DNA from 4 places in the Shewanella morhuae genome. Region 1 is predicted to be linked to each of the others. Evidence: predicted binding sites of a transcription regulator. Region 1 holds the regulator's gene; each other region holds the start of a gene.
The links. Region 1 encodes LexA, which represses DNA repair genes until DNA is damaged. Its sites were predicted from a motif close to TACTGTATNNNNATACAGTA; they were not measured.
Positions count from the first base shown of each region.

Region 2: dinB (DNA polymerase IV) is a predicted target of LexA. The motif match lies at 3,853-3,872, and genes of this name have one in related genera.
Region 3: recG (ATP-dependent DNA helicase RecG) is a predicted target of LexA. The motif match lies at 1,148-1,167, and genes of this name have one in related genera.
Region 4: recN (DNA repair protein RecN) is a predicted target of LexA. The motif match lies at 4,619-4,638, and genes of this name have one in related genera.

Region 1 is NZ_PYSG01000003.1:586,344-594,222, forward strand. It holds gene ctaD (cytochrome c oxidase subunit I) at 1-860, opposite strand, end outside; gene coxB (cytochrome c oxidase subunit II) at 870-2,408, opposite strand; gene C9I43_RS17210 (cell division inhibitor SulA) at 2,798-3,310, opposite strand; gene lexA (transcriptional repressor LexA) at 3,307-3,927, opposite strand; gene plsB (glycerol-3-phosphate 1-O-acyltransferase PlsB) at 4,088-6,511, shown strand; gene mtr (tryptophan permease) at 6,511-7,767, shown strand; gene C9I43_RS17230 (ribonuclease T2) at 7,870-7,879, opposite strand, start outside.
Region 2 is NZ_PYSG01000002.1:2,527,777-2,535,655, reverse strand. It holds gene nqrF (NADH:ubiquinone reductase (Na(+)-transporting) subunit F) at 1-977, shown strand, start outside; gene C9I43_RS11680 (FAD:protein FMN transferase) at 1,076-2,122, shown strand; gene nqrM ((Na+)-NQR maturation NqrM) at 2,138-2,362, shown strand; gene bfr (bacterioferritin) at 2,655-3,128, shown strand; gene bfr (bacterioferritin) at 3,138-3,605, shown strand; gene dinB (DNA polymerase IV) at 3,895-4,971, shown strand; gene C9I43_RS11655 (aminoacyl-histidine dipeptidase) at 5,100-6,560, opposite strand; gene C9I43_RS11650 (M17 family metallopeptidase) at 6,780-7,879, shown strand, end outside.
Region 3 is NZ_PYSG01000003.1:735,844-743,722, reverse strand. It holds gene C9I43_RS17925 (calcium/sodium antiporter) at 68-1,012, shown strand; gene recG (ATP-dependent DNA helicase RecG) at 1,184-3,259, shown strand; gene C9I43_RS17915 (DUF3014 domain-containing protein) at 3,470-4,366, shown strand; gene C9I43_RS17910 (beta-ketoacyl synthase chain length factor) at 4,708-5,454, shown strand; gene C9I43_RS17905 (lysophospholipid acyltransferase family protein) at 5,447-6,304, shown strand; gene C9I43_RS17900 (phosphopantetheine-binding protein) at 6,288-6,542, shown strand; gene C9I43_RS17895 (acyl carrier protein) at 6,552-6,800, shown strand; gene C9I43_RS17890 (COG4648 family protein) at 6,800-7,348, shown strand; gene C9I43_RS17885 (AMP-binding protein) at 7,345-7,879, shown strand, end outside.
Region 4 is NZ_PYSG01000002.1:2,354,058-2,361,936, forward strand. It holds gene barA (two-component sensor histidine kinase BarA) at 1-2,459, shown strand, start outside; gene C9I43_RS10855 (YjaG family protein) at 2,434-3,033, shown strand; gene C9I43_RS10860 (DUF3319 domain-containing protein) at 3,181-3,414, shown strand; gene C9I43_RS10865 (AEC family transporter) at 3,578-4,540, shown strand; gene recN (DNA repair protein RecN) at 4,668-6,326, shown strand; gene C9I43_RS10875 (phosphatidylglycerophosphatase A family protein) at 6,407-6,901, opposite strand; gene thiL (thiamine-phosphate kinase) at 6,917-7,873, opposite strand.

The DNA.
Region 1 (7,879 bases):
TAACCAAATAATGGCTTGCGACTGAAGGCGGGAACAATAGCGGAGATGATGCCAAAAGATGGCAAAATCATGATGTAGACTTCAGGGTGGCCGAAGAACCAGAAAATATGCTGAAACATTACTGGATCGCCGCCGCCTGCAGCCTCGAAAAAACTTGTACCAAAAAACTTATCGGTTAGCACCATAGTCACTGCACCTGCGAGCACTGGCATAACCGCTATTAGTAAAAATGCGGTGATAAGCCAAGTCCAGACAAACATGGGTAGCTTCATCCATGTCATACCGGGAGCTCGTAAGTTTACTATGGTCACAATCACGTTAATCGCGCCCATAATGGAGCTTATTCCCATGATATGGATGGAAAATACAAATAGAGCTGTACTGTCTGGGCTATAGGTGGTCGATAATGGTGCGTAGAAGGTCCAACCAAAGTTAGGCCCGCCGCCTTCCATAAATAGTGAGCTGAGCAAGATAGTAAAAGCGAAGGGTAAGATCCAAAAACTCCAGTTATTCATCCGAGGTAACGCCATGTCTGGCGCACCGATCATCATGGGGATCAGCCAGTTCGCCAACCCAGTAAAAGCTGGCATTACAGCGCCAAATACCATAATCAACCCATGAACAGTCGTCATTTGGTTGAAAAAATTGGGTTCAACTAATTGTAAACCGGGCTGAAATAGCTCAGCGCGGATTACCATGGCCATAGCGCCACCGGTTAAAAACATGATGAAGCTGAACCATAAATACAAAGTGCCTATGTCTTTGTGGTTGGTGGTTAACAGCCAGCGCATGATGCCTTTTGGCGCATCATGATGGTGGTCATCATGGGTTATGTTTTGATCTTGAGTCGTTGTGCTCATCATAATCCCCTACTGTCCATGGCTTGCGATATCAGCAGGTTGCACTGTATCGCCGGTATTGTTGCCCCAAGTATTACGCTCATAAGTAATGACTGCAGCCAGTTGCTGTGGGCTAAGTTGTTTGCCAAATGCCTGCATAGCAGTACCTGTTTTGCCGTGCATCACAATATCGATGTGATTGGCAACTGGCCCAGTGGCAATAACGCTGCCAGCAAGTGCGGGAAAGGCGGGTGGCACTCCTATTCCCGTCAATTGATGACAAGCAGCACAAATTGTGGCGTAAACAGTTTTACCTTCGGCCATAAGGGTGTCATGACTGAGTGTCGGCAGGCTTGCGGGATCGACTGCTGCGGGTTGTGGTATCGAAGTCGGATTTGGTGTTGCACTGGCAGGTGCCGTATCGGCAGATGCTGGCGTACCAACCTTGCCGTTCATGTGCTCGTTGACGTCTTTGGCTTGTACCGCATCGCCAGTATTATTGCCCCAAGCATTACGCTCGTAGGTAATTACGGCGGCAATTTCTTGCGCAGATAATTGCTTACTAAAAGCTTGCATAGCTGTCCCTGTTTTGCCGTTGAGCACGATTTCAAGGTGTCCGCTGAGTGGTCCAGTGGCTATTGGGCTGCCTTTGAGGTGTGGGAATACACCTTGTAGCCCTTCACCATTAGGTTGGTGGCAGGCTGCGCAGTGTCCTAAGTAAACTTTCTCACCTTGGGTTATTAGCTCATCTTTACTGAGTGTTTGTGATAACGCCGCTGTTGCTGCTGCGGCTGCTGCGCCTGCCGCTTGCTTTTGCTCTGTCACCCATGCTTCAAAATCAGCTTCGGATAGGGCTTGTACTACGATGGGCATAAAACCATGATCTTTACCGCAGAGTTCGGCACATTGACCGCGGTAAATACCGGGTTTGTCTATGCGAGTCCAAGACTCATTAATAAATCCAGGGTTAGCGTCTTTTTTCACAGCAAAAGCAGGTACCCACCATGAATGGATCACATCTTCAGATGTCATCAAGAAGCGAATTTTGCGGTTTATCGGTAAGACGAGCGGTTTATCGACTTCCAATAGGTAGTGTTCACCTTTGGCTTCTGTACCGTCGATTTGTGCTCTAGGGGTTGCGAGTATGCTGTAAAAATCAATGTCTTGATCAAAATAGCTGTAATGCCATTTCCACTGGGAACCGGTCACTTTAACTGTCAGATCGGCGTCGCTGGGGTCTTCCATTGCAATTAAAGTCTTTGTTGCCGGAATCGCCATTAAGATCAAAATGATGAAGGGTAGTACGGTCCAAGCAACTTCGACTTTAGTGCTTTCGTGAAAGTGAGACGCGACTGCGCCTTTAGATTTTCTGTGATTGATGATGGCATAAATCATCACGCTAAAGACCACAAGGCCAATTGCGCAGCAGATATACAAGATAGTCATGTGCAAGTGATAAACCTTGCCACTGATCTCGGTCACGCCAGGGGTCATGTTGAACCGCATGTCCGCGGCGGCCAACGATGGTGCGAATAACACCACGAGTAAACAATACAACAATTGCTTCACAAGACTTCTCCTCTGCCAATTGCGAATAGCAACTACAAAGAAGAGCAACACAGTAAGTCTTAACTCTATGCAAACTCTTCAGTTCCCAAAAAAGCTGTTTTGACTTCAATGTGTGTTGGCGGCTGTTACTTCCAATTAAGTATTGTTACTGCTGGTATTAGCCACGTTTACACATACGACTGAAATACATCTGTTCTCTATTTCTAATAATAACGGTTCAATTGATTTGCCAAGGGCAACGCTATATCACCGTCGACTGAATCAACCATACTTGCTGTTTAAATATTGATCAAGATCACCAATTAAGCTAATTATATGAAAAATTGCCAAAAAAAAGCCTCACATTCATAGGCGAGGCGGCTTTTAAGCTAAAAAATTAAATAAATATTTTAATGTATTGCACTAAAAAAAGATGGCTGACCTAGGAGCCGTCCTTGCTCAATGTGTAGATCGTTAGGTAAGTGATTGTTTACATCTTCCAGCACTATACCCATAGCCCGAGCACTTTTGGCCACAATCTGTAGGCGGCGATTATCGCGGGCATCTAATGATTGGGTCCAAGTAATCACTGCACTAGACGTTCCACTCGTTAGCGCCTTTTCCATCGCCCACAATGTTTCGACATCATCTTTAGCGTGTACGAGTAATACTCTATCCATACGCACCCCCGCGCTGGCGAGCATTTGTTTATAGCCAATGCTGGGTGGGTTGATAAGCACTAGCCAACGGCCCTGCTGACTTAGTTGGGCGAGTTGGGCGCTCAGGTGAATGAGTTCTTGGCGGCCTTGAGTTTTTGTGGGCATACAGGCGATAGGCGTGTGTTGCCAATCATAATCGGCAGCGCGAACTTCATCGCGCCATAAGCCTGGATGACGCGGGGCATTGCCAAGTAGTTTGTTCATAGCCAATCTCCATTACGGATCACACCGACGGCGAGTCCTTCAATTGTTAAACTTTGAAAGCCTAAATCCACTTTTATTGGGGAGTAGTCTTCATTTTCGGCGTGCAGATAGACCACATTACCTTTTTTTTCGAAACGTTTAACCGTGACATCGTCGTCGACTCTAGCGACAACCACTTGACCATTTCTAGCTTGTTGTACTTTATGAACTGCCAGTAAATCTCCTTCGAGAATACCGATATTTTTCATACTGTCGCCTTTAACTCGTAGTAAAAAGTTGGCAGTAGGATGGAACATGTTTGGGTCGATCTGGTAATACTGTTCTACGTGTTCTTGGGCGAGAATAGGCTCGCCCGCAGCAACTTGGCCTATAAGAGGTAAGCCGGTTTCAGTTAAGTCTTCGACTTCAGCGGTGAGACGAATACCTCGTGAGGTACCAGGTATAATCTCGATACAGCCTTTTTTCGCCAACGCTTTTAGATGTTCTTCAGCCGCATTAGCACTCTTAAAACCTAAACGAGTAGCAATTTCTGCCCGAGTAGGTGGCATGCCAGTATCGGCAATGTTTCGTTTAATTAACTCTAAAATTTCAGCTTGGCGTGGCGTCAAAGGTCTCATGGTCTTTCCTGTTTTTCTATACAGTTACTGTTAGTATATACAGTATTGTTTGCAGTGCAAGTATTAACCATTTTTTAACCATATCGGAGAGAATTAGCGAATATTCCCTATAGTCTGGTATTCTATCCGGCTAGTGAACGTACTTAATTGCATAAGAATAATGCCTAAACATGACTCTCTTTGGTTAAAATCATTACGTTGGATCCAAAAACACTTAGTGCACACTATTGTGGTGCCTCAGGATCCCTTTGCCGATCTGAATCTGGATGCCTCCAGACCTCTTGCTTATGTGATGAAAACAGAATCACTCAGTGACATTGCTGCTCTGAGTGAAATAACGGCTAAACTCGGGCTACCTAGCCCTTATGAGCCGCTAGTTGCTAACGGTGTTGTTGCACCGCGGGTCGTTTGTCTTCAAGGGCGTAAGCCATTGTTTGGTGAGCGCACTGGTAACGAACCTTTTCTCGAATGTTTTATGCGCTTATTAGCCGTACATAAACAAGATCCTGAGCTCGATATTCAACTGGTGCCTGTCAGCTTGTATTGGGGGCGAACGCCAGGGAAAGAAGATGACACAATGAAGGCGGCCGTATTTGAACGGGAAAACCCGACTTGGCTACGCAAGTGTCTGATGATTTTATTTTTAGGCCGACATAACTTCGTACAGTTTTCTAATGCGGTATCGCTGCGTTATATGGCTGACGAACATGGCACAGATATGGGGATTGCGCATAAGTTAGCGCGAGTAGCACGGGTGCATTTCCGTCGCCAACGTAAAGTGATGACCGGACCTGTGTTGCCTAATCGCCAAGCGTTATTTCATTCGTTATTAAAATCGGAATCAATACGTAAAGCGATTCAAGAAGAAGCGGCCAATAAAAAGATTTCTGAGACGCAAGCGCGCGAGACAGCTATTGAGTATCTCGATGAAATAGCTGCTGATTACTCCGATAGTTTAGTGCGTATTGCCGAACGCTTCTTAACTTGGCTGTGGAACAAGCTTTATAGTGGGATCAATATTAAAGGTGCTGAGCAAGTTCGCCAGTTGCACCACGATGGTCATGAGATTGTCTATGTGCCTTGCCATCGCAGCCACATGGATTACTTACTGCTATCTTATATTTTATATTATCAAGGTATGGTGCCGCCGCACATTGCCGCAGGTATAAACCTTAACTTCTGGCCCGCTGGACCTATGTTCCGCCGTGGTGGTGCCTTCTTTATTCGTCGTAGCTTTAATGGCAATAAGCTTTATACCGCTGTATTTCGTGAATATTTAGACCAACTGTTTGCTAAAGGTTATTCGGTAGAATACTTCTCCGAAGGCGGCCGCTCACGCACGGGGCGTTTATTGGCACCCAAAACCGGCATGATTGCCATGACAATGAATAGCGTACTACGTGGTATCGAGCGTCCTGTAACGTTAGTGCCTGTATATTTGGGTTATGACCATGTGATGGAAGTGGCGACTTACCACAAAGAATTAAGTGGTAAGAAAAAGAAAAAAGAATCTGTGTGGCAGGTATTTGGTGCTATTCGCAAACTCGGTAATTTTGGTCAAGGCTATGTGAACTTTGGTGAGCCGATTACCTTGCAAAACTTCTTAAATGAACGTGCACCTAACTGGCGTACTGAGCTTGCTGATGATCCAGAGCAAAAACCAACTTGGTTAACACCAGCGGTAAACGTACTAGCTAATCGGGTGATGACTCATATCAACGATGCAGCAGCGGCGAGTTCGGTCACATTAACAAGCTTAGTGTTACTGGCTACAGATCAAAATGCCTTACAGCGCAGCCTGCTGGAGCGTCAGCTTGATCTGTATCTGACCCTTCTCAAGAAAGTGCCTTACACTGCTTATACTTCGGTTGTTGAAGGCGATGGCAAGCTGTTAGTGCAACAAGGTTTAGATCTGAATAAGTTTGTTGTGTGTGCCGACCCATTAGGTGAAATTGTTTCTATTGAAGCAAGTCAGGCAGTATCCATGACTTACTATCGTAATAATATCATTCACTTATTTGTTGTGCCGTCATTAATTGCGAGTTGTTTAACGCATAGTGATCATATCCCGCGTCAGCAAGTGGTATCAATCGTTGCTGATTTTTATCCTCTGCTAAAAGCTGAGCTTTTTATGGGGATTAAAGATGTACCAGCTTATGTTAATCAAGTGCTGGATTTCTTCATTGAACAAGGGTTAGTGGTCGAGACCGATACCTTAACTGTCGTGCCTGAGCACACTAGCCAACTATTATTGTTAGCCAGTTCAGTGAGTGAGACTTTGCAGCGCTACGCCATTATTTTCAACTTGTTAGCCAATAGACCTAAGATGGAGCGCTCAGAGCTTGAATCTGAGAGTCATCTGCTCGCCCAGCGTTTAGGGGCATTGCATGGTATTACAGCGCCTGAGTTTTACGATAAAAAACTTTATGGCACATTGAGCGTTAAGCTAAAGGCATTGGGGTATCTGGCTGATAGCGAAGACAAGTCGAATATTAATCGCATACGGGATCAGGCTAACAGCTTGTTACGCCCCTCAGTGAGGCAAACCATAGTGGCCAGTGTCACTGCGGAGCACATTGTTTAATGGCAAACCATATGAATGCGGTTAAAAATAAGCCCGCTGGTAAGTCCCTGCTCGGTGGAGCAATGATTATTGCTGGTACGACCGTTGGCGCTGGGATGTTTTCTCTGCCCGTGGTGGGTGCGGGTATGTGGTTTGGTTATTCGATTTTAATGTTATTAGGTATTTGGTTTTGTATGTTGATGTCGGGTTTATTGTTACTCGAAACTAATTTACATTTCGAACCCGGCGCTAGTTTTGATACCTTAAGTAAGCAAACTTTAGGGCAATTTTGGCGAATTGTTAATGGAGTTTCCATTGCCTTTGTCTTGTATATTTTAACTTATGCCTACATTAGTGGCGGTGGTTCGATTGTAAATCATAGCTTACATGGCATGGGCGTTGAGTTACCGCAAAGTGTTGCTGGGCTGGTGTTTGCCATCGTTTTAGCGTGCATAGTGTTAATTAGCACTAAGGCGGTGGATCGGATTACCACGATTATGCTCGGTGGCATGATCATCACTTTCTTTCTCGCTATCGGCAATTTACTGATCGAAATCGACGTGACTAAGTTGCTCGAACCCGATGGTAATAATAGCTTTTCGCCATATTTGTGGGCGGCTTTACCCTTTGGCCTTGCCAGCTTTGGCTACCACGGTAATGTTCCCAGCTTAGTGAAGTATTACGGCAAAGACTCCTCCACCATTATCAAGGCAATCTTCGTCGGTACCTTTATCGCGCTGGTGATTTATAGCTGTTGGTTAGTGGCGACTATGGGCAATATTCCCCGCAGCCAGTTTATTGATATTATTGCCCAAGGCGGCAATATGGGTGTGCTGGTCGGCGCTTTGTCTAAGGTGATGGCGAGTAGCTGGTTGAATAGTATGTTGTCACTGTTTGCCAACTTAGCCGTGGCTTCATCTTTCCTCGGAGTTACATTAGGCTTATTTGATTATCTTGCTGATTTATTTAGCTTTGATGATTCGCGTACGGGCCGCATGAAAACCGCATTAGTGACCTTTGTGCCACCCACTATCTTAGGTTTACTGTTCCCCGATGGTTTTTTAGTGGCGATTGGTTTTGCGGCATTAGCTGCAACCATTTGGGCGGTAATTGTTCCGGCACTAATGGCCTATAAATCACGGCAGTTATTCCCTAACAGCACAGGTTTTAGAGTGTTCGGTGGGACACCACTAATCATGCTTGTGGTGTTATTTGGCATAGTGACAGGTGCTTGTCACTTATTGGCAATGGCGCATTTACTACCGCAGTATTCATAATGTAGCCCAGTATAATAAGCCCTCATCACGAGGGCTTATTTGTATTATAAATATGGCTTTTTTAGTCTTTATAATCAGGTTGTTATTACCGTTTTAACGTGCCTAGTTAGGC
Region 2 (7,879 bases), on a different contig from region 1:
AGTCTGGCGGCGGCGATATTCTGCCAACTGAACTTGACCACATCAGCAAAGGTGATGCCCGTAAAGGTTGTCGTCTTTCTTGTCAGGTTAACGTTAAGAACGATATGGAAATCGAGCTTGACGAAGAAATCTTTGGTATCAAGAAATGGGAATGTGAAGTTATCTCTAACGATAATAAAGCCACTTTCATTAAAGAGCTGAAGCTACAAATTCCTGATGGCGAGTCTGTACCATTCCGTGCTGGCGGTTATATTCAAATCGAAGCACCTGCTCACCACATTAAATATGCAGATTTTGATGTACCTGCACAGTATCGTGGCGACTGGGAACACTTTGGTTTCTTCAATCTTGAGTCTAAGGTTGATGAAGAAACGATTCGTGCATACTCGATGGCTAACTACCCAGAAGAGTTCGGTATTATTATGCTGAACGTGCGTATTGCTACGCCTCCACCACGTAACTTGACCTTGCCTTGCGGCAAAATGTCATCTTACATTTGGAGCTTAAAAGCCGGTGATAAAGTCACCATATCAGGCCCATTTGGTGAATTCTTCGCGAAGGATACCGATGCTGAAATGGTATTTATTGGTGGTGGTGCAGGTATGGCGCCAATGCGTTCACATATCTTCGACCAACTGAAGCGTCTGCATTCTAAACGTAAGATTAGCTTCTGGTACGGCGCACGCTCTAAGCGTGAAATGTTCTACGTAGAAGACTTTGATGGCCTCGCTGCTGAGAATGATAACTTCGTATGGCATGTGGCACTTTCAGATCCTCAACCAGAGGATAACTGGGATGGTTACACAGGTTTTATTCATAATGTTTTGTATGAAAACTATTTGAAAAACCATGATGCACCAGAAGATTGTGAGTTCTACATGTGTGGACCTCCAATGATGAACGCTGCCGTAATTGGTATGTTGAAAAATCTTGGTGTCGAAGACGAAAACATCTTGTTGGATGACTTCGGCGGCTAATGTTCATTAGTCCTAGATAGAAGAGTTGCAGATGCTGAGGATATCCTTTCATCTGCAACTTTTGCGTTTAAGGGCACAAATAAGAGTGGTAGGTCATTATGTTTCAGACCTTAAAAATCAATAATTCAGCATTAAAGCATTCAGTAAATTGGCTGGTCCTTCTCGGGCTGGCCTTTTTTGTTTCAGCCTGTGCTAAACAGAACGAGATGATATCGTTGTCTGGTAGCACCATGGGCACCACATATCATATTAAAGTGGTACCGAACGAGCAGATGCCAACGGCGCAGTTACTCCAAGAGGAAATTGATTTAGCCCTTGAGCGCGTTAATGATCAGATGTCGACATACCGACCAGATTCAGAATTATCTCGTTTCAACCAATTGCCATTGGAGCAGAGCGTTGAAGTGTCGCCAGATACGATTAAAGTCGTCGAAGAAGGGATCCGTTTATATCAAGTGACGGACAAAGCGTTGGATATTACCTTAGGTCCTTTAGTTAATTTGTGGGGCTTTGGTCCAGATAAACGCCCGACAAAAGTGCCAACGCAAGCGGATATTGATGCCGCTAAAGCAAAAACGGGTATTAATGAACTTTCCATTGAGGGTAATCGTCTAACTAAACATAACGCGCATTTGTATGTGGATTTATCATCCATTGCGAAGGGCTTTGGGGTTGATAAGGTTGCTGCTATTCTTGAACAATACCATGCTACAGGCTATTTGGTTGAAATAGGTGGTGAGCTGAGTATCAAAGGCACTAAAGCCGATGGCAGTGCTTGGCGCGTTGCGATAGAGCAACCGACTGACGATGGTGCTGAAGCGATACAACAAGTTATCGCCCCGGGTACTATGGCAATGGCAACATCAGGCGACTATCGTAATTATTATGAGGAAGACGGTCAGCGCTTTACGCATATAATCGATCCGCGTACAGGCATGCCGATTAATCATAAGCTCGCATCCGTAACAATATTGCATCAAAATTGCATGACAGCTGACGGTTTTGCGACAGCGATGATGGTTTTAGGGACAGAAGCATCATTGGAGCTTGCCAAGCAGCAACACTTGGCGATAATGCTAATTGAAAAGCAAGGCGACGGATTTAAGGTCTATTACAGCGACGCCTTTAAGCCTTTCCTTATTTAGTTTTTGGAGTAAACCATGACCTCTTTTATCGCGGCATTTGTGATTTTGTTATTATTCTTTTTGCTCATGTCGATAGGTTATCTCATCAAGCGCAAGGCCGTTGAAGGAAGTTGTGGCGGTTTGGGTGTTCTAGGGATTGAGAAAGCGTGTGATTGTGATGACCCTTGTGACAAACGTAAACGTCGTATGGCCGCTGAAGAAGCGCGTCGTGAGAAGTTAACAAAAGATCGTATTATTTAATTGTATTCACTAAATAACCTGTCGAGACGCAAAGTTTATCTCGAGTCAGGTAAAAAAACAGCCTCCCGTTTTGGAGGCTTTTTTTTGCCTCAAATTTATCTATATGCCCTAACCGTTTGAGATTTATCCTTATGATATGAGTGATACGGCTTGTAAATCTAAGTGTGAATGAGAACGGTTTTTATCATTAAGTGGGTGAAATATAAAGATAATTTGAGTTATTGGCTAAATTGTACTAGGCTAGTCGTTTGATATAGATCAATCTTTTCTCGTTTACCAAGGATAGTAACTTATGAAAGGTCATCCTAAAGTGATTGGACAACTGAATCGGGTGCTTACCTGTGAGTTGACTGCCATCAATCAATATTTCCTCCATGCCCGTATGTTTAAACATTGGGGCTTTGAGAAGTTAAATCACGTTGAATACAAAAAATCCATTCAAGACATGAAACATGCCGATAAGCTCATTGAGCGAGTATTGTTTTTAGAAGGATTACCTAATCTACAGCAACTTGAAAAGCTGCGCATTGGTGAGCACAGCGAAGAAATACTCGGCTGTGATGCGGCCATGGTGCAAGAGCAACTCATCATACTGCGCAGTGCGATTAGCTTATGTGAGGCAGAGCAAGACTACGTGAGCCGCGATATGCTGGAAGAAATTCTTGAAGACGAAGAAGAGCACTTAGATTGGCTTGAATCGCAACAAGAGCTCATTAGCTTAACTGGTATTCAAAATTATCTACAATCGCAAATTAGCGACCAATAGGAGCAGGATATGAAAGGCGATAAAGACGTTATCGATGCGTTAAATCGACTCCTAACGGGAGAACTCTCGGCAATGGATCAATATTTTGTCCATGCCCATATGTACGAAGATTGGGGATTCAATGAGCTTTATGAGCGTATTGCCCATGAGTCAGATGATGAAAAAGCCCATGCTGCTAAGTTAGTGCAGCGTATTTTGTTCCTTGAAGGTACACCTGATGTTGCCGCCCGTGAGGCATTAAACATCGGTAAAGATGTGACAGAAATGCTGCGTAACGATCTCGCCTACGAGTACAAGGTTGCAGATGATTTACGCCAAGTGATTGCACTGTGTGAGCAAAAGCAAGATTACCAGACCCGCGAAATTCTCGAAGTGTTACTCGACGATACAGAAGCGGATCATATGTATTGGCTTGAAAAACAACTCGGGTTAATTGACCGTATCGGGTTGCAAAATTATTTACAAACTAAGATGTAATTTATAATCCCAGCGCCAAAAAACACTTAGCGCTGGGATTTATCTAGACTACCCTCCTACACGACAAGCCCGCGATTCACACCTTGCAACTTTTCTATCGCCCTTACACTACCAGCGCCAGACTAATAACACCCTAGTAGCCTTTCCTTAAACTCAAATCCAGCATTCCAAGTTTAATAGACCCAAATAGCTCTCTGGCGTGTTTATCCGCCATAAAAGTTGTGCGGTGTACATCACAATGCTTGATAACTGTTTTTATATACAGTATTTTGGCGTTGGAGGATTCAACGTGCAAAAAATTATTCACATCGATATGGACTGCTATTTTGCCGCAGTGGAAATGCGTGACTTTCCTGAGTATCTTGGCAAACCGTTAGCGGTGGGCGGTAGTAGCGATCGCCGCGGCGTTATCAGCACCTGTAGCTATGAGGCGCGTAAATTTGGTGTGCGTTCAGCGATGGCCACAGCTTATGCTTTTAAATTGTGCCCTGAACTTATTCTGGTACCTGGTCGTATGCAGGTTTACAAAGAAGTATCGTTGCAGATCCGTGAAATATTTTCCCGTTATACGCCGTTGATTGAACCGCTTTCACTCGATGAAGCCTATTTGGATGTGAGTGAGTGCCAGCAATATAAAGGTTCTGCTACCTTGATAGCCCAAGCTATTCGCCGTGATATTTTAATCGAAACGGGGTTAACGGCCTCTGCAGGTATAGCGCCGATTAAGTTTCTTGCAAAGATTGCATCGGATTTGAATAAACCCAATGGTCAATATGTGATCACGCCAGATACTGTGCCTGAGTTCGTTAAAACCTTATCCTTACGAAAAATTCCCGGTGTAGGTAAAGTTACCGCTGAAAAGTTAGCCTTGTTAGGGCTCCATACCTGCAGTGATGTACAAGCCTATTCTAAAACTGAGCTTGTGGCGCGATTTGGCAAATTTGGCAGTGTATTGATTGAGCGTTCTCACGGTATAGATGAGCGTGGTATTTCTGCAAATAGGGAGCGTAAATCAGTCGGTGTAGAAACCACTCTGGCAAAAGATATCTATCATTTAGAGCAATGCCAGCAAGTTATACCAGCATTAATCCAAGAGTTGCTGCAGCGCTTGAATCGCAGCGCTAAAAACAGACAAATATGTAAACAAGTGGTAAAACTCAAATTTAATGATTTTAAGCAGACTACCATTGAACATCGCAGTGATGAGGTCTCAATTGAGATGTTTTATGAGCTACTTGCACAGGCAATGGTAAGGCAGGAGGGACGGGGCATTCGGTTACTGGGTATTTCGGTTGGGCTCGCTGATTCTACCCTTGCTGTTCCCGCAACTATCTATGCCCAAACACAGCTAGATTTAGCGCTTTAGCGACTTTATTAGGTTTTTAAGCCAATAATTCCTCATTTTGAGTAGTGCTAAAAAATAAGCCGCATCGGCATTAAGCAGATGCGGCTTTATATTAAAAGCGCACAGAGTAAGCAAGCTTCGTTGAAGGCTTAAGCCTTAACGGGAATGCGCTCGAGTACAGCCAGTAACAAGGTCCAGTACTGGCCAACTGTGGTGATGTTCACCATCTCGTCTGGCCCGTGTGGATAACGGATCGTGGGGCCAATCGAGACCATATCCATCTCTGGGTAAGGTTTCTTGAATAGACCACACTCAAGACCTGCATGGATAACCATGATCACCGGTTCTTTGTGGTAAATATCTTGATAGGTTTCGCGCACTATCGCCATTACAGGCGAGCTGTTATCTGGCTTCCAACCAGGATAGGCACCGCTTAAATCAATATCGGCTCCGGCTAAGTTAGTCAACGCAGTCAACATGCCTTCAACTTGGCTGCGGCCAGAATCAATCAGTGAGCGAATAAGACACAAGATAGTGACTTGTTCATCGTCAGTGCTGATAACGCCAATGTTGAGTGAGGTTTCAGTGACTCCTTCGACTTCATCGCTCATGCGGATAACGCCATTTGGGCACACATGCAGCAAGTCAATTAACGTATTTTGGCTATTTTCGCTCATCACCCGTTTTGGCGTAGGGATAGTGTTTAGCACTAAACGTATATCTGGATCGGCAATGGCGAGTTCGGTGCGGATCAGGGCCTCAAACTCAGCGACTTTCTCATGTAAAGCACTGAGGTTTTCTTCAGGCAACATAAAGCTGATGTTAGCTTCGCGTGGGATGGCATTGCGTAGCGAACCACCGCTAAATTGGGTCAGCTCTAACGCTAAATCATCGGCGTTTTCAAAGAGGAAACGCGCCAATAACTTGTTGGCGTTGCCACGACCTAAGTGAATGTTTACCCCTGAGTGGCCACCTTTTAAGCCTGATATATGCAGGCTAAAGGCTGAGTAACTTTGCTCAGACGCTTGCCACACCATAGGCAGGGTGATTTGTGCATCAACGCCACCGGCGCAGCCCATGTAAATCTCACCTTCTTGCTCTGAGTCGGTATTGATCAAAATCTCAGCGTCTAACATACCCGCCTGTAAACCGAAGGCGCCAGTCATGCCCGCTTCTTCATCTATCGTCAGCAGCACTTCTAATGGACCATGCTTGATATCATCAGAGCCTAAAATGGCTAAAGCTGATGCCATGCCGATACCGTTATCAGAACCTAATGTAGTACCTTTGGCTTTAACCCAATCGCCATCGACATAAGCTTCGATAGGGTCTTTAGTAAAATCGTGTACTTTGTCGGCGTTTTTCTGCGGCACCATATCGATATGGGCTTGAATGACCACTATTTTACGATCTTCCATTCCGGGCGTAGCCGGTTTACGGATGATCAAATTACCAACGGCGTCTTCGACTACGGCAAGTTGTTTGCTTTTAGCCCAGGCTTGTATGTGCTGGCTTAAGGCTTGCTCATGCTTGGATGGGTGTGGAATGGCACAAATTTGTTCAAACCATTGCCATAATGGCTGTGGGTATAACTGACTTAATGCTGTCACTTGAGTGTCCCTCATAAGGTCTTGTGGGTATAGGGCAAATTTGCGGCCATTCTAACACATTCTGTGCAGCCAATTAATGTCAGTGCCATAGGCTTTTGCTGAGCTGGCAGCCAAAGTTTCCAGTTCGGTTTTTTCTGTGAGTGTAGACATCACTTTTAGATTGGTAATTAGGTGATAGAGCGGGAATAATGTAGGCACAATAATGAAAAAGGATGGGTCATGTTTCAAGTTAACTTCGTTGATGTAAAAGCAGAAAATGCTATTTTTGATGGTGAAGGCTGGGATGCTGTCGTGGTGATAACGCCAGATCTGGACTCCATCATTTTTGATGAGATAGGTTTATTGGCTCAGCACGGTGCCCATGTCGATAAGCGTGTCGGTAAGAGCCCAACATTACTGTTTGCGCCAGGGCTTGCGGGAGGTCGTTTGATCATCGCGCCTGTTACCCAAGTGAACGACGAGTATGTCGATGTGCGTGTGTATGCCGATGCCGCAAGGGCGGCGATTACCATTGCAAAAGAGGCGGGCGCCAAACGTCCGTTATTATATGTGGTGCCATCGAAGGACTCGCGTTTTGGTTTTGCCGCTGAAGTCGCGGCGTTAGCCTGCGGTCAAGAACTGTGGCAAACCTTAGAGCTGCGTGAAGCGACACGTTTAACACCTGCATTTGAGGCGATAGGATTATTATCCTTATCAACCCACAACAGCAATTTACTCAATGCGTTAGAAGCGGGCCGCGTATTAGCGCGGGATTTATGTGGTACTGAACCTGAGCGCATGTCGGCTAAAGCCTTTGCCGATTATTGTCTGCAATCCTTAGCGGGCAGCGTGATCAAAACTGCGGTAGTGGAAGACCGAGATATTTTAGAGCGTGACTATCCATTATTAAGTGCCGTGGCGCGTTCTTCTTTTGCTGTCGGTCGTCATCAACCCCGCGTAGTGAAATTAGAATACCTACCCGAGGGTGAAGTGACTCGTACTTTCCTGTTTGCGGGTAAGGGCGTTATTTACGATACTGGCGGCGCCGATCTCAAAGTTGGCGGTGCTATGGCGGGTATGAGCCGCGATAAGGGTGGCGCTTCAGCTGTGGCGGGGCTATTCAAAACTCTATCAATGCTCAAGCCTAAGGGCATTCGCGTGATTGCCGAGTTAGGTTTAGTGCGTAACAGTATCGGCAGCGAAGCCTTTGTGACTGACGAAATCATCACCAGTCATGCGGGTGTGCGAGTGCGGATTGGTAATACGGATGCCGAAGGGCGCTTAGTGCTGGCGGATTTACTGAGCCATTTACGCATCAAAGCCGTGTCGGCGGTGAAGCC
Region 3 (7,879 bases), 150 kb from region 1:
GCCAGTCGATTAAGGGCCTACAGCCCTTTTACCATCTTACTTAAAACAGGTCTAACAGAGTTATAAAATGCTAATTACGTTATCTATTCTTGGTGGTTTCATTATTTTGACCTTAGGTGCAGAAGCCCTAGTCCGCGGTGCAAGTTCTATTGCACTACGCTTAGGTATTACGCCTCTTATTATAGGGTTAACGATTGTAGCCTTTGGTACTAGCGCACCAGAATTGGCTGTAAGTGTAAAATCAGCGTTGGCCGGCAACAGCGGCATTGCCTTAGGTAATGTCATTGGATCTAACATTGCTAACATAGGTTTGATTTTAGCGATCACAGCGCTTATCCGCCCTATTCAAGTACAATCCCAAGTCGTGAAACGCGATATCCCTTTGATGATATTGGCTTCAATGCTGTTCTGGGGACTCTTGTTAGATGGTGAGCTGAGCCTAATTGATGGCGTAGTATTGCTATCACTGCTGGTAGGTTATTTAGCTTTTAGTTACATCAGTTCAAAAAATAGTAATGAAGAGGAAGAAATTGAAGCGGGTCCAAATAACCCATTACTTTCAGTCCTATTTATTGTTGTTGGTATTAGTATGTTGGTCGGCGGCGGTATTTTGTTTGTTAATGGCGCAGTAGACTTAGCTAAAACATTTGGCGTGAGTGAAGTCATTATCGGCCTAACTATCGTGGCAATTGGCACCAGTATGCCTGAATTAGTCACCTCAGTTATTGCGGCACTTAAGGGCCAAAGTGATATCGCCATTGGTAACGTTGTAGGCTCTAACTTATTCAATATTTTGGGTATTTTAGGCGTAACCGCTATTGTTCAACCTGTGTCAGCGCTGGGGTTTCAGTCAATAGATTTTATCGTGATGTTAGCATTTGCAGTCATCATTTTACCTTTTGCTTGGACAGGTTTACGTATCGGCCGCCGCGAAGGCACCGTACTATTACTAGGCTACTTAGGTTACATGGGTTATTTAGTTAACCAAGCTAGCACACAAGCTTTGGTTTAAAAGCAAAGCCAGCAAATAGCGATTAAAAACACCGGAATCATTCCGGTGTTTTGCTATCTATGCCTTGGCTGCTAAACACCGTTTGATTTCCCCCTTATAACCCTTGAGATTGCCTTACGCTTATTCTCTGTTAATATATGTATAAATTCACAGTGATTGAGTGCTAACGACTTGCAGCAATTGGATCTTGTTCCGATCACCGACCTCAAAGGCGTCGCCAAAAAGGTCGCGGAAAAACTCGCAAAACTCGGCATCACAACAGTACAAGATCTGCTGTTTCATTTACCGCTGCGCTACGAAGATAGAACCCAAATTTATCCGATTGCCGCCTTAAGCCAAGGTGGTTATGGCACCGTAGAAGCACAAATCCAATCGACGCAAATTATTCAAGGCCGCAAACGTATGTTGGTCTGCAATGTGCGCGATGATACGGGCAGCTTAAGCCTGCGCTTTTTTAACTTTTCCGTCGCCCAGCGTAATGCGATGCAAAACGGTTTAATGATCCGCGCCTACGGTGAAGTCCGCCGTGGCAGCCATCAAGCCGAGATAGTGCATCCTGAATATAAAGTGGTACATCCGGGTGAAGATATTCAGCTAAGCGATACACTAACGCCAATTTATCCCACTACTGAAGGCTTAAAGCAGGCGAGTTGGCTCAAGCTGACCGAGCAAGCCTTGGTATTATTGGATGATGGAGGCCTAACTGAACTGTTATCACCGCAATTGCAACCGAACAACATCAGCTTAAAGCAAGCGCTGCAAACGCTGCATCGTCCTCCTGCGGGGATATCACAATTTGATTTAGAGTTAGGCCAACACCCCGCCCAGCAGCGACTGGTGCAGGAAGAATTACTCGCCCACAATCTCAGCATGTTACGCCTAAGGCAGCGTAGTAATTTAGACGCTGCGGTTACCATGCCCGCCACAGGGCAGTTGCTCAATCCCTTCCTCGCTGCTTTACCATTTAAGCCCACAGGCGCCCAGCAAAGAGTGGTGACCGATATAGGCAAAGATTTAGAAAAACCGCACCCTATGATGCGCTTAGTACAAGGGGATGTTGGTTCAGGTAAAACCTTAGTGGCGGCGATGGCTGCATTGCAAGCAATTGAAAATGGTTACCAAGTGGCTATGATGGCGCCAACAGAGTTATTGGCCGAGCAGCATGCGACTAACTTTGCCGCTTGGTTTGAGCCACTTGGACTTAAAGTCGGTTGGCTGGCGGGTAAGCTCAAGGGCAAAGTTAGAACACAATCATTAGAAGATATACAATCGGGCGCGGCGCAAATGGTGATTGGTACCCACGCAATATTCCAGCAGCATGTGGTCTTTAACAAACTCGCACTAATTATTATCGATGAGCAGCATAGGTTCGGCGTACACCAACGCTTAGGTCTACGAGAAAAGGGCGTGAATCAAGGGTTTCATCCGCATCAATTGATCATGACGGCAACGCCGATCCCGCGCACGCTGGCAATGACAGCCTACGCGGATCTCGATACCTCTATTATCGATGAACTGCCGCCGGGGCGAACGCCTGTGACTACCGTGGCGATTGCCGATACGCGTCGTAACGAAGTGCTCGAACGGGTGCGCAATGCCGTCATCACCGACAAACGCCAAGCCTATTGGGTGTGTACTCTGATTGAAGAATCCGAAGTGCTCGAATGCCAAGCCGCAGAAGACACCGCCGAAGAACTGCGCCTCGCCTTGCCAGAACTCAATATTGGCCTGGTGCATGGGAGATTAAAAAGTGCTGAAAAACAGCAGATCATGGCCGACTTTAAAGCAGGAATTATCCATTTATTAGTCGCGACGACGGTAATTGAAGTCGGCGTCGACGTACCAAATTCTAGCCTGATGATCATTGAAAACCCTGAACGTTTGGGTTTGGCGCAACTACACCAATTGCGCGGACGAGTCGGGCGAGGCGCCATAGCAAGCCATTGTGTGTTACTCTACAAGGCGCCGCTAAGTCATACTGCAACCCAAAGGCTGAGTGTACTCAGGCAAAGTAATGATGGTTTTATCATAGCGCAAAAAGACTTAGAAATTCGTGGTCCAGGAGAAGTGCTAGGGACTAAACAAACTGGACTCGCCGAGCTTAAAATTGCTGATTTGGTGCGGGATCAAGCGTTAATCCCACACATTCAAAAACTGGCAAATCATGTGATGGCACAGACACCTGAAAAGGTCGATGCAATTATCTTACGTTGGCTCGGCCATAGGCAACATTATGTGCAGGCTTAAGTTTTTAACTTAGGCTTCAAAGATAAGGCCAAGAAAGATAATGTGACTCGAGATTCAAAATAAATTGTTAATGTTCAGCTAAGCGCTATAGACAAGCGCATGAAAACTTGCAGAATAAACCAGTGGTATAAGAATGATACCGCTCTTGCACGTTAATATTAGCGACATGTATTCACCAAGTTACCTTAACACTCAAGCTAAGGATGTAAAATGCAAGTTAATCAAGATGATAGAATAGACCCTAAAGAAACATCTTCAAGCAGTAATCGCTTTGCACTTTTGGCGATAGTGCTCGTTATCCTACTTTCTGTTGGAGGCTATTATTACTACAGTAATGATTCTGACTCACCCAAACTTATCCCCAATGCGCCGATCGTGTTGCCTGAAACGCCGTCGTCTGAGCCAATGACGCTCGAAAATGCGCCTGAGCCAGAAACCGAAGATGTCGCCCCAGCAACAGCAGAAACAGACAACAGTAATACCAATACACCTGTCGTGGCTGAGCCTGAAGTGATAGCTGAGCCAGTACCCGCATTGGCTGAAAGTGATACTTTTGTGCAACAAAAGGCCCTTTCGCTGATTAATAATAATGTGGTCGCATCTTCATTAGTACAACAAGATTTAGCCCGCCAATTTGTCGTATTTGTAGACAATTTAGCTCAAGGCGAATTAACCCGTAAGGTTAGCCCAATCAAAGGTCCAGAAAAACTGTTCACGGTTTCTGAAATCACCAATAAGGTGTATTTGAACCCTGAGGGTTTCCACCGATATGATGCTTACGTTGATTCAATTGCAAAAATGGACGAGCAAAGCTTAATGGCTACTTATAAGCAAATGACGCCCATGCTAGAAGAAGCCTTTAGCGAACTTGGCTACAGCAACGCCAAATTCAACGACAGAATGCTACAAGCTATTAAATTGCTACTGGCGGCACCTATTGTTGAAGACCCGATTGAATTAAGCTCAATTAGCGTTAACTATCAATTTGTTGACCCTGACTTAGAAGCATTACCTAGTGCTCAAAAATTACTGATCCGTATGGGGCCAGAAAATACCCGCAAACTCAAAGTCGCATTGCGCAAGTTAGAGAACCAACTCGCGCCGTAGACTCTTTGTCATAAATTATCGAGTTAACCGTAAAAGGCGCTTCATGCGCCTTTTCTATTTTTATGCTGACTAAATTTTTAAATGTTGTCACCACAGCAAAGATTGTTGAGCAAGATCATTTAGCTGTCGAAAATAGCAACATAGATCTGCAATCCATTAACTCATACGATGCAAATGGCTTCATAAAAATGAAGGTCTTAGTGTAGAATAGCCACCTTGTGGGGCGTTAAAACTCGCGTTTACAGCACGCTTACACCTAACGGTGGTGAGTCACCATCCATGTTCTAACTTATGAGTTAGGGATAACTAAGACAGCTTAAATTAAGTGTCGAGGCAAAGTAGTGCAATTAACATTCAGCATTCTATCTTGGGGCGCATGGGCTCCCCAATATCAGCACCACCAGAGCTGGCGTGATTGGCGTAAAAGCTCGGCTGAATCGACATTGACGATAGGTTCACCAGAACAAGACACCCGCTCCCCTGCTCTAGCACATATCCCTGCTATGCAGCGGCGCCGTTTTAGCCGCTTAACTAAAATGATGTTAGATGTGAGCTTTCAATGCAAGGCGCCACCTAATTGTCGGTCTATTTTTTCCTCGCGTCACGGTGAACTGCCCCGCACTATTGGTTTACTCGAAGACATTATTACCAAACAGCCATTATCTCCCTTAGGATTTAGCCAATCAGTACACAATACGGCTAGCGGTATCTTTGGCATAGTGATGCAAAACACCACCCAATCGACTTCAATAGCGGCAGGAGAAGAAACCTTATCACAAGCGATGGTTGAAGCTTTTGCACAGTTGCACCAATCTTCTGAACCATTGTTATTGGTGTTTGGCGACGATCCTGTGCCGCCGGTATATGATGAGTTTACTCAAGAATTTGAGCTTCCTTTGGCGCTCGGCTTTACACTCGCGCCCTTTGATGCCAAAGCATCAGTTAAACTCACAGTAAGCCCATTATGCCGTGATGTATCATCAAAGCTTAACCCATTAACCTATGGCGAATTTATTCACGCCCTAGCGACATCACAAAATATTTCAGGCTGCTTATCTCGTTGGTATTGGCGTTTAGAACATGTCTAATCCAGTGCGTCATCAACTACATTTAAGGGTAAACGTGGCTGAGAGTTTGCCAGAGCCTCGCCGCACAGGGTTACATTACCTACCACGTTGGTTAGGCGGCGTAAGTTGTTATATTACCTTTGGATTAGGTGGTTTATTCAGCTCGCTAACTATTTTGCCACTATTGCGTTTTTGGCCGGGGACAGCTGAAGCACGGATTATTCGAGTGCAAAAAGCAGTGCATATTATGTTCAAAGGTTTTGTCGCTATGCTCACTTGGGCTGGCGTGATCAAAGTCAGCTGCCATAATGCGCCAACATTGCACGCTGCCAGAGGCATTATTGTTATCGCTAATCATCCCAGCTTAGTTGATGTGGTGGTATTGATTAGCTTAATGCCCAATGCCGGTTGCATCGTCAAACAGGGCTTGTGGCGTAATCCGTTTTTACGTGGCGTCTTATCTTGCGCGGGTTATATTCCTAATCGCGGCGCCGAACTCATGCTAGAAGATTGCCGCGAAGTGCTTGCTAGAGGCACTAATTTGATCATTTTCCCAGAGGGTACACGTACGGTTACTGGTCAAACGATTAATAACTTTGCTCGCGGCGCCGCCAATATTGCACTGAGGGTTGAGGCAGATATTTTACCTGTGGTGCTACGTACCAACGTGCGCGGTTTGACAAAGGAACAACCTTGGTATGAAATCCCCAGACAAACCATAGGGATGGCCGTTGAAATCGGCGCAACCGTTTCTTACCAAAAGTACCAAGCGGTTTTAGGTGAACAGGCAAAAATGGCCCGACAATTAACTCGGGATCTTGAACATTATTATAAACAACAACTCGAAAATAATTATGAACTTAAACAATGAAATAAAGCAGTTAATCATCGACTGTCTCGATCTAGAAGATGTTAGCGTCGATGATATTCAAACCGATGCGCCGCTCTTTGGCGAAGGTCTAGGCTTAGATTCAATCGACGCCCTAGAGCTAGGCTTAGCCATCAAGAAAAAGTTTGATATCAAAATCGAAGCGAATTCCGATGCGACTAAGGCCCATTTTAACAGTGTCGCTAGCTTAGCTCGCTTTATCGAATCACAGCGTCCATAGGAGAGGAATATGCAAAATCGTCAACAAATCCTCGCTATGCTAACCACTATTCTAGTGGAAGAATTCGAAATTGATGCTGGTGCAATAACCCCAGAAGCCAACCTGTATGAAGAACTCGATTTGGACAGTATCGATGCCGTCGATCTGGTGATTAAATTACAGCAACTGACAGGGAAAAAAATTAAACCTGATGACTTTAAATCAGTGCGCACCATCAACGATGTTGTTAATGCCATCGAAGGTTTAGTAAAAGATTAATGCGCGCCTTGCTACAGGTCTTAACTGCCCTAACCTTACTGGCCTATCCGCTTGCCGTGTATTTTGGGCTAAATTATTTACCTGCTGGCACCATAGCGTTAGTGCTGTGTTTATTACTGACAGTGCGCTTAATACTACAAAAGCAAAAGGTTAAGACATTAGTGTTACCACTACTGGTGGGGATAGCGCTCACTGCAGGCAGTTATCTAGCAAAACGCAGCGACTGGCTTTTGTATTACCCTGTGGTTATCAATCTCACTATGCTGGCACTGTTCAGTTACTCACTGCACAAGGGTCCTTGCATGATAGAGCGTTTAGCCCGTTTAAAAGAGCCCGATTTACCGGATGAAGCTATACCTTACCTTAAAAAAGTCACCCTGCTTTGGTGTGGCTTATTTGTGTTAAATGGCACGATGGCGGCGTATACCGCTGGCTTTACTCGCTTAGCAACCTGGACCTTGTATAACGGTTTGATTGCATACGTACTCATGGGACTGCTCCTCGGTGGGGAATGGTTATATCGCAGCTTTTGGTTGAAGAAAACATGACACAGCTACTCAAAAACTGGTTAACCCAAGGGCCTTTTGCCCAGCAATTAATAAGCTTTAATCACCACGACCTCGTCACTGGTGCATTATTTACTAATCAGGTGGCGTATTTTTACGAGCAGCTGCTCGCGGCGCCCGAGAAAAAATGGCTACTCGCCAGTGATGCCAGTGATCTGTTTGCCGTGGGGTTGTGTGCGGCGCTATTAGCCGGCAAAGAAATCATCCTGCCAGCCAATACCCAAACGGGCACTCTTAGCGAGTTAACGCACGAGTTTGATGGCATATTGTCTGACAAGCCCTTGTGCGAAAGTCACGCTTTTATTTTGTTGAAAAAAGAGCTGAGCCTGCCCAATAAACCTTGGCCTACAAGTGCAACCATCGGAGAATTAGTACTTTTTACTTCAGGTAGTAGCGGCGAAGCTAAGGCGATTCGTAAAACACTGACACAATTAGATATTGAAGTGTCAGTGCTCGAACATACCTTTGCCGAGCATTTACCCCATTGCAGCGTAATTTCAACGGTTTCGCATC
Region 4 (7,879 bases), on a different contig from region 1:
ACAAAGAAGCTCTTAATACCCTACGTAAAACTGAGGTTGAACATGTAGGCGACAGCCTTATTTTACGGACGCCAATTTTTGCGATTACGCCGTCAACAATCGCTCCAGCCAGTTTTGATGTTGTGACCAATAATGGACCATTATTGGGCTACATTTCTATTATTATCAATAAAGAACGTGCCTTACTCGAACAGCACAGAGCCGCGGTTGCCGCCTTTATTATTGTGTTAATTGGCGTGCAATTAAACCTGTTATTTACTTTCCGTCTCGTAAAAAACGTGACTCGGCCTATAACTGAAATGGTGCGCGTTGTCGCTAAAATCCGTGAGGGTAAATTGGATGCGCGCTTAAACGGTAATTTGATTGGTGAACTCGATTTGCTCAAACGTGGTATCAATGCCATGGCGGGTTCGCTCTCGGAATACCATGATGAAATGCAGCAAAACATCGACCAAGCCACCTCAGATTTACGCGAAACCCTAGAGCAGATTGAAATCCAAAACGTCGAGTTGGATTTAGCCAAAAAACGTGCCTTAGAAGGCAGCCGGATTAAATCTGAGTTTTTAGCTAATATGTCACACGAATTACGTACTCCGCTTAATGGCGTTATTGGTTTTGCAAGGCAATTAGTTAAAACACCTCTGCATTCAAGCCAAGTCGATTACATCAAAACTATTGAACGCAGCGCCACTAATCTTTTAGGTATCATTAATGATATCCTCGATTTTTCTAAGTTAGAAGCCGGTAAAATGGTGTTAGAAAACATGCCATTCGGCCTTAGAGAAACCATCGCTGATGCCATAACCTTGATCTCAACAAGCGCCCAAGCTAAAGGTCTAGAACTGGTCGTTGATATTGCAGCCGATGTTCCCGATAGTGTCCATGGCGACGCCATGCGGGTGTGCCAAATTATTAATAACTTAGTCGGTAACGCCATTAAATTTACTGACTCTGGCAGTGTAATGGTCAAAATTGAGCTGCAAAGCCAGTCAGATGAACAAGTGATATTGCGCTGTGATGTAGTAGACACGGGTATCGGTATCGATGAGAGCCAGCAAGACTTTTTATTTCAAGCCTTTGGTCAAGCTGACTCCTCCATTTCACGCCGCTTTGGCGGTACAGGGCTTGGCCTTATCATCACTAAACGCCTAGTTAATCAAATGGGTGGCCATATTGGCTTTACATCATCGCCAGAGAAAGGTTCTAACTTCTGGTTTAGTTTGCCACTCGGCTTAGGCCAGTTCCAAATGAGTGATTCTCTGCCGCTTGAAAAACTCAAAAATAAAACGGTATTATTTTACGAACCCCGTGTTCTGACTCATACGGTATTAAGTCGCCAACTCCATCAGTGGGGAACCAGTGTCACCCATCAACAACATATTCCAAACCTACTGGCCACACTCAACACTGTTGAAGGCAAATATGATTATGTGCTGCTAAGTTGCCACGGATTTAATAACTCAGCGCAATTAGTGGACACATTAATATTTGCAAAAACCAAAACAGATTGCCTTGTGGTGTTATTCGATTGCCAAGAACAAGATATTTTAACCCAGTTTATTCGCCCTAATGCCGATGTCGTGTTATCACTGCCAATCAGTGAACACCAACTCGCCCACAACTTAATTTACCCACCAATGGAATACAATATTATCGCTCCCGTTACGATAACGACGCTGGCAGCTCGCCAATCCTTAAGCGTATTAGCGGTGGATGATAACTTTGCCAATTTAAAACTGATTGATACCTTATTGAGCGAACTGGTGACGACCGTCGTTGCCGTTAACAATGGTAATGAGGCGGTTAAGCAAGCCAAAACTCGTACTTTCGATCTGATTTTTATGGATATTCAGATGCCGGGTACCGATGGTATCAGTGCGACAAAACTCATTCGCCAAGGCTCAATGAACCGCAACACACCGATTATTGCGGTAACGGCCCATGCAATAGCTGAAGAACGCGAGTTGATTTTAGGCAGTGGTATGGATGGATACTTACCCAAACCGATTGATGAAGCGGCGCTTAAAGATGTAATTCATCGCTGGATCACAAGGCCTAAGTTTACCCATTTTGATCTGCATACTTTGAATTGGGATTTATGCTTAACCCAAGCTAATCATAAGGCTAGCCTCGCCTTAGACATGCTAAGAATGTTACTCGACTCCCTACCCGAAACGGTGGAGACAATCCAAACAGCGTTAAATCAAAACGATCATGCCGTTATGCTCAGCACGATCCATAAGTTGCATGGTGCGAGCTGCTACTGTGGTGTGCCTACCACACAAAGATTATGCCAAGAAATTGAATCAGCACTAAAGCGAGGAAGTGCTGTTGAAGATCTTGACCCAGAAATACTAGAGTTACTTGATGAGTTAACTAAGGTAGAATCGGCAGCAAATCAAGTGATATCACAGCTATCAGCGGAAATAACAGATGACCAAAAAAACGGGCTTTTTTAAACGTCTAAAGGCGTTAACACTGCCACAAAAACAACTCTTTGCTACTGCACTTTGCCAACGTATGCTGCCGAACTATCAGCTATTTTCTGAGGTGTGTGAGTTTGGTGATCCTAGCGTATTAAGTACGGCATTAGAGTTACTGTGGCAGTCCCAGTACGACTCTAAGCTTAAATTCAATATTGATGTGCATTTGCAACGCCTAGAGGATAACACCCCAGATCCTGCTAATTTTGAAGCCTATGGTGCTCATCCTGCTATGGATACCGTAGTTGCCATTTCGACATTATTGAGTGCTATCCAAGATAAAATAGAAGAAGATATCATCAATATCAGTAAACTTTCTTCAAGCACTGTTGCTCACTATATTGAAGCTATCAGCGATGTCGATTTAGTCGACGAAGCATTAGATGATTTTGTTTTCGCCCATGAAGTCATGGAAGAAGAAAAAGAGCTACAAAATTCGCTACTCGAAATTATCGAAGAAAACCCAAAAATTACTGCAGAACTGGTAAAGGGTTTACGCAAAGATATTATTGAAGCTGGCGTATCAAATATCGGTATTAGCATAGCTTAATTGGCCAAGTGCTTGGGGCAACTCAAGCACTCATTAAGAAAAATAATCGCCAATGCTCTTCACTAAAATATCTTGTGGTGAGGTAAATTCCATAATAAATAAGTGCTATCGTTAACTATGATCCTTTGTTAATTTGGAGTTATCCCTATGAGAAAACTTATTTATCAAGGATTTATCTTAACTAATAGCGAAGGCCATACCGATAGTTGGAAACTCACAATTAAAGATCAACATCGTATTGGTTCATTGTTTGAGTTACGCCGTTTAGTCGCATATTATTTAGAATTAGGCGTATTACCTGAGACACGTGTAAGCCTTCAAGATGTGAAACAAGTACAAAATATGATGCCTAAAAATACCGTTATAGCCAAAAAACGCTGATAATGTTTTCTATCTTCAGCCCTTAAAGTATATAAAATAGCTCTGATGCCTTTAACTACATAAACTCAATAAATACTGCAACGCGGTCATTAAGAGTTAATGCGCCAGTGAAAAATAACCGCAGTGAGTTTATAACCATTTAATTGTAAGGATGAGTGAGGGAATGACTATTTTAACCCCTCTGTTTGCCGTATTCGGGATTATGTTGCTCGGCACGCTAGTACAAAAACTAAAAATCTTACCCGTTGATACGGATCAAGTACTTAACCAGTATGTCTATTATATTGCCTTCCCAGCAATCATGCTTATTGCCCTTGCACAGCAACCAATTGATGAGATTTTGCAATGGGGTTTTATTGCCGGCTACAGCACGGCTATGATCACCACTTATCTTATTTGTCTTGGGCTTTCACTGCTGGTGGATCCTCAGCAACATGCCATTGCCGCCATTCGAGCACTCAATGCCACCTTCGGCAATACAGCTTTTATTGGTATCCCGTTACTTATCATCCTGTTCCCGCAACAACAAAGCGCTTTAATTGCAGCAGCGATTGCCAGCTTATTATCAGTGCTGATGTTTGCTGTAGCTTTAGTATCAATGGAACTAGCGATAAATACACAAAGACAACATCACGCCTTCGTTATAATAACAATGGCAATAGGCAAAAATCCTATTGTTATTGGCAGCTTAATTGGTGTGGGTATTTCGGCACTGGAGATAAAATTACCTCCTGGGCTCGCACTGATGATCCAGCAGATAGGCAATACCTCAAGCCCTTGCGCACTATTTGCAATCGGCATGGTGCTAGCCAAAGCGATGCGCTATCAAAAAGATAGCAAGGTATTTAGCCTTAAAAGCGTCATAGAACTTAGCCTTATCAACCTGTTCAAACTGGTGATTCAACCTTTGCTTATTTATTTTATGCTTAAAAGTTTTGCTGTAACTGGGGACTATTTAATTATGGGCGTGATCTTAAGTGCATTGCCTACTGCGGCTAGCGCCTACTTACTCGCTCAGCGCTACAATACTCAGGCATCAAGCAGTGCTCAGGGTATTTTATTCGGTACAATAGTGACTTTTTTCAGTTTACCCATATTAGAATCTCTAGTAAGAACTCACTCATAATCAATAGATTAAAAATATTAACTAGCAATTTTGTTGATTATTTACTCAAGCCGCTTTACTGTATATAAAATCAGTATATACTGTTTATCAATACAGTGGTTTGGTGTGTTTTCGACAGGGATTCGCTATGCTTTGCCAACTCAGCATTAATAACTTTGCTATCGTCCGATTTTTAGAATTAGATTTTCGTCCCGGTATGACCAGCATTACAGGTGAGACGGGAGCTGGTAAATCGATCGCTATCGACGCTTTAGGCCTATGTCTAGGTAATAGAGCCGATGCCAGCAGCATTCGCCCTGGAGCCAGTAAAACAGAGGTTAGTGCGCGCTTTTCTTTGGATGATATTCCACTGGCCAAACGTTGGTTAGAGGATAACGATCTTGAGCTCGACAATGAGTGTATCCTACGCCGGACCATTGGCAGTGATGGCCGCTCACGGGCCTATATCAACGGTAATCCAGTACCACTGACACAACTCAAATTACTAGGTCAGTTACTCATTGGTATTCACGGCCAACATGCACACCATGCAATGTTAAAAAGTGAGCATCAACTCACCCTGCTCGACAGCTATGCAAACCATAGATTACTGATTGATACTGTAAGTGCGAGTTTTCAGCGTTGTAAGCAAATTGAAGCCGATCTAAAACAGCTAGAAGCCTCTCAGCATGAACGGATTGCTCGTAAACAACTAGTGCAATATCAAGTAGAAGAACTTGATGAGTTTGATCTTAAAGTCGATGAATTTGATGAAATTGAACAAGAGCACAAACGACTGGCTAACGGCACTGAGCTCATTGATACCTGTCAGGCAAGCTTAGACATACTCACTGAAGGCGAAGAAAGTAATATAGAATCACTACTCAATCGAGTTGTTTCTCTGGCAGAAGATCTGCAAAGCTACGATCCCGCATTAAGTAATATCAGCACTATGCTGAATGATGCACTAATCCAAGTACAAGAAAGTGCCGGTGAATTACAGCATTATTTAAGTAAACTTGAACTCGATCCAACCCATTTTGCCTATTTAGAAGAACGGCTATCAAAAGCCATGCAACTGGCGCGTAAGCACCATGTTAGCCCGAATAAATTAGCCGACCATCACTTAGCCTTAAAGACTGAACTGAGCACCTTAGACAGCGATGAAAACAAACTCGAAGAAATTCAGTTACAAGTTGATGCCAGCAGAAGCGCTTATCTTAGCAATGCACAAAAGCTCAGTCAAAGCCGCGCAAGATATGCTAAAGAGCTTGATAAACTCGTTACTCAGTCAATCCACGAACTGAATATGCCCAAGGGGAAATTTACTATCGAAGTCAATTTCCACCCAGAGCAGATGTCCATCAATGGCAGTGACAATATTGAATTTATGGTGACCACTAACCCAGGCCAGCCTTTACAACCCATTTCTAAAGTGGCTTCAGGCGGTGAACTTTCACGAATAGGCTTAGGTATTCAAGTCATTACGGCGAAAAAAGTCGCCACACCAACGTTGATTTTTGATGAGGTAGATGTGGGTATCTCTGGCCCAACCGCCGCAGTGGTTGGCCGTATGTTACGCAGCTTAGGCGAGTCGACTCAAGTATTGTGCGTAACTCACTTACCCCAAGTTGCGGGCAATGGGCACCAACATATGTTTGTCGATAAGTTTAATAAAGCGGGCAGCACTGAAACAACTATGAAATCACTCGATCGTGAGCAACGTATACAAGAACTCGCCAGACTATTAGGCGGCGACACTATCACCAGCAATACGCTAGCAAACGCTAGAGAACTGCTGCAATAGTAGGAACAAAGAGAGTCAAGGACAACACGATGAGAGAACCAAATTGATATATAACCATAGTTAAAACAAAGGGCTAGCTGTTAGCTAAAACACCACACTAGCCCTTGTAAACAAATAAAGGCGAACACGCCAGCTAAAACATCATCGATCATTATGCCAAAACCGCCTTCAACTTTGGCGTCAAGCCAACGAATCGGCCAAGGCTTAATGATATCGAAAAAGCGAAATAGACCAAATCCGACTAATAGCCAAACCCAGCCTGCTGGCGCTGCTATCATAGTGATTAGTAGCCCAGCCACTTCATCCCACACAATAGCGCCGTGATCGTGTACGCCCATATCATTAGCAGCTTTACCACAAATATAAAAACCCGCCAAAACACTGATTAAGGTTAAACCGAGATACCAAGCCAGCGGTAATGGCGCCATAAGCAAATACAAGGGAATAGCTGCAAAAGTACCGAAAGTACCGGGCGCTTTAGCGGCAAGTCCACTACCAAAACCGAGTGCTAAAAAATGCACAGGGTTCTTTAATGATAGGCGAGTTAACGCCTTATCCTTTGACAACCATTTCATTAACACGCTCTTCGCTTAAAAGTGCTCAAAACCGTAATACGGTGGAATAAAAGGCTCACCATTGAGTTGTAATTTTAGTTTGCTGCCAGCACAAATTTGCCCAACACGGACAAATTTAGTCCCCGTATGGTTCAATGTTGTTTCAAGGGCACCTTTTTGGGACTCTGGAACCGTGAACAACAGTTCATAATCTTCGCCACCCGTAAGTGCATAACCTAATGCATGCTCCTCACTCACAGTATCTTTCATCGCCAATGATAACGGAATGCAATTAACATCAACAATTGCCCCCACCTCTGCAGCTTTAAGAATATGGCTAATATCTGAAATAAAACCGTCAGAAAGATCAATCGCACTAGAGGCTAATGATCGTAGCGCTTGGCCTGCTAACACTCTTGGCGTTGGACGATAATGACGATTGATAAGGAATTCTTTGTTTTCGGCTTTGGCTTGCTGAGCACCGCGGATAATATCCAGACCTAAGGCGGAATCGCCAAGCGTGCCGGTAACATAAATCCAGTCACCCGCTTTAGCACCGTGTCGCGTGAGGGCTTTACCCTGTGGAACTTGGCCATGCACGGTAATATTAATCGCCCGCGGACCGCGAGTGGTATCACCACCAATTAAAGCTATACCATAGTAATTGGCGGCTTCAAACAACCCCTCGCTAAAACCACTGAGCCAAGTTTCATCGACGTCAGGCAGGGTTAAAGCAAGCGTCATCCACGCAGGTTCTGCGCCCATGGCAGCCAAATCAGATAAATTTACCGCTAAGGCTTTGTAGCCTAAAGCAGCTGGAGGCATATCGGGGAAGAAGTGAACATTTTCGACTAAGGTGTCACAGGAGATAGCAATCGACTTATTTTCTGCCGGTTGCACTAAAGCGCAATCGTCGCCGATGCCTAGCTTGACATCACGGCGAGTGGGGCCGCGATTGCTAAAATAACATTCAATTAATTGGAATTCTTTCACTGTACA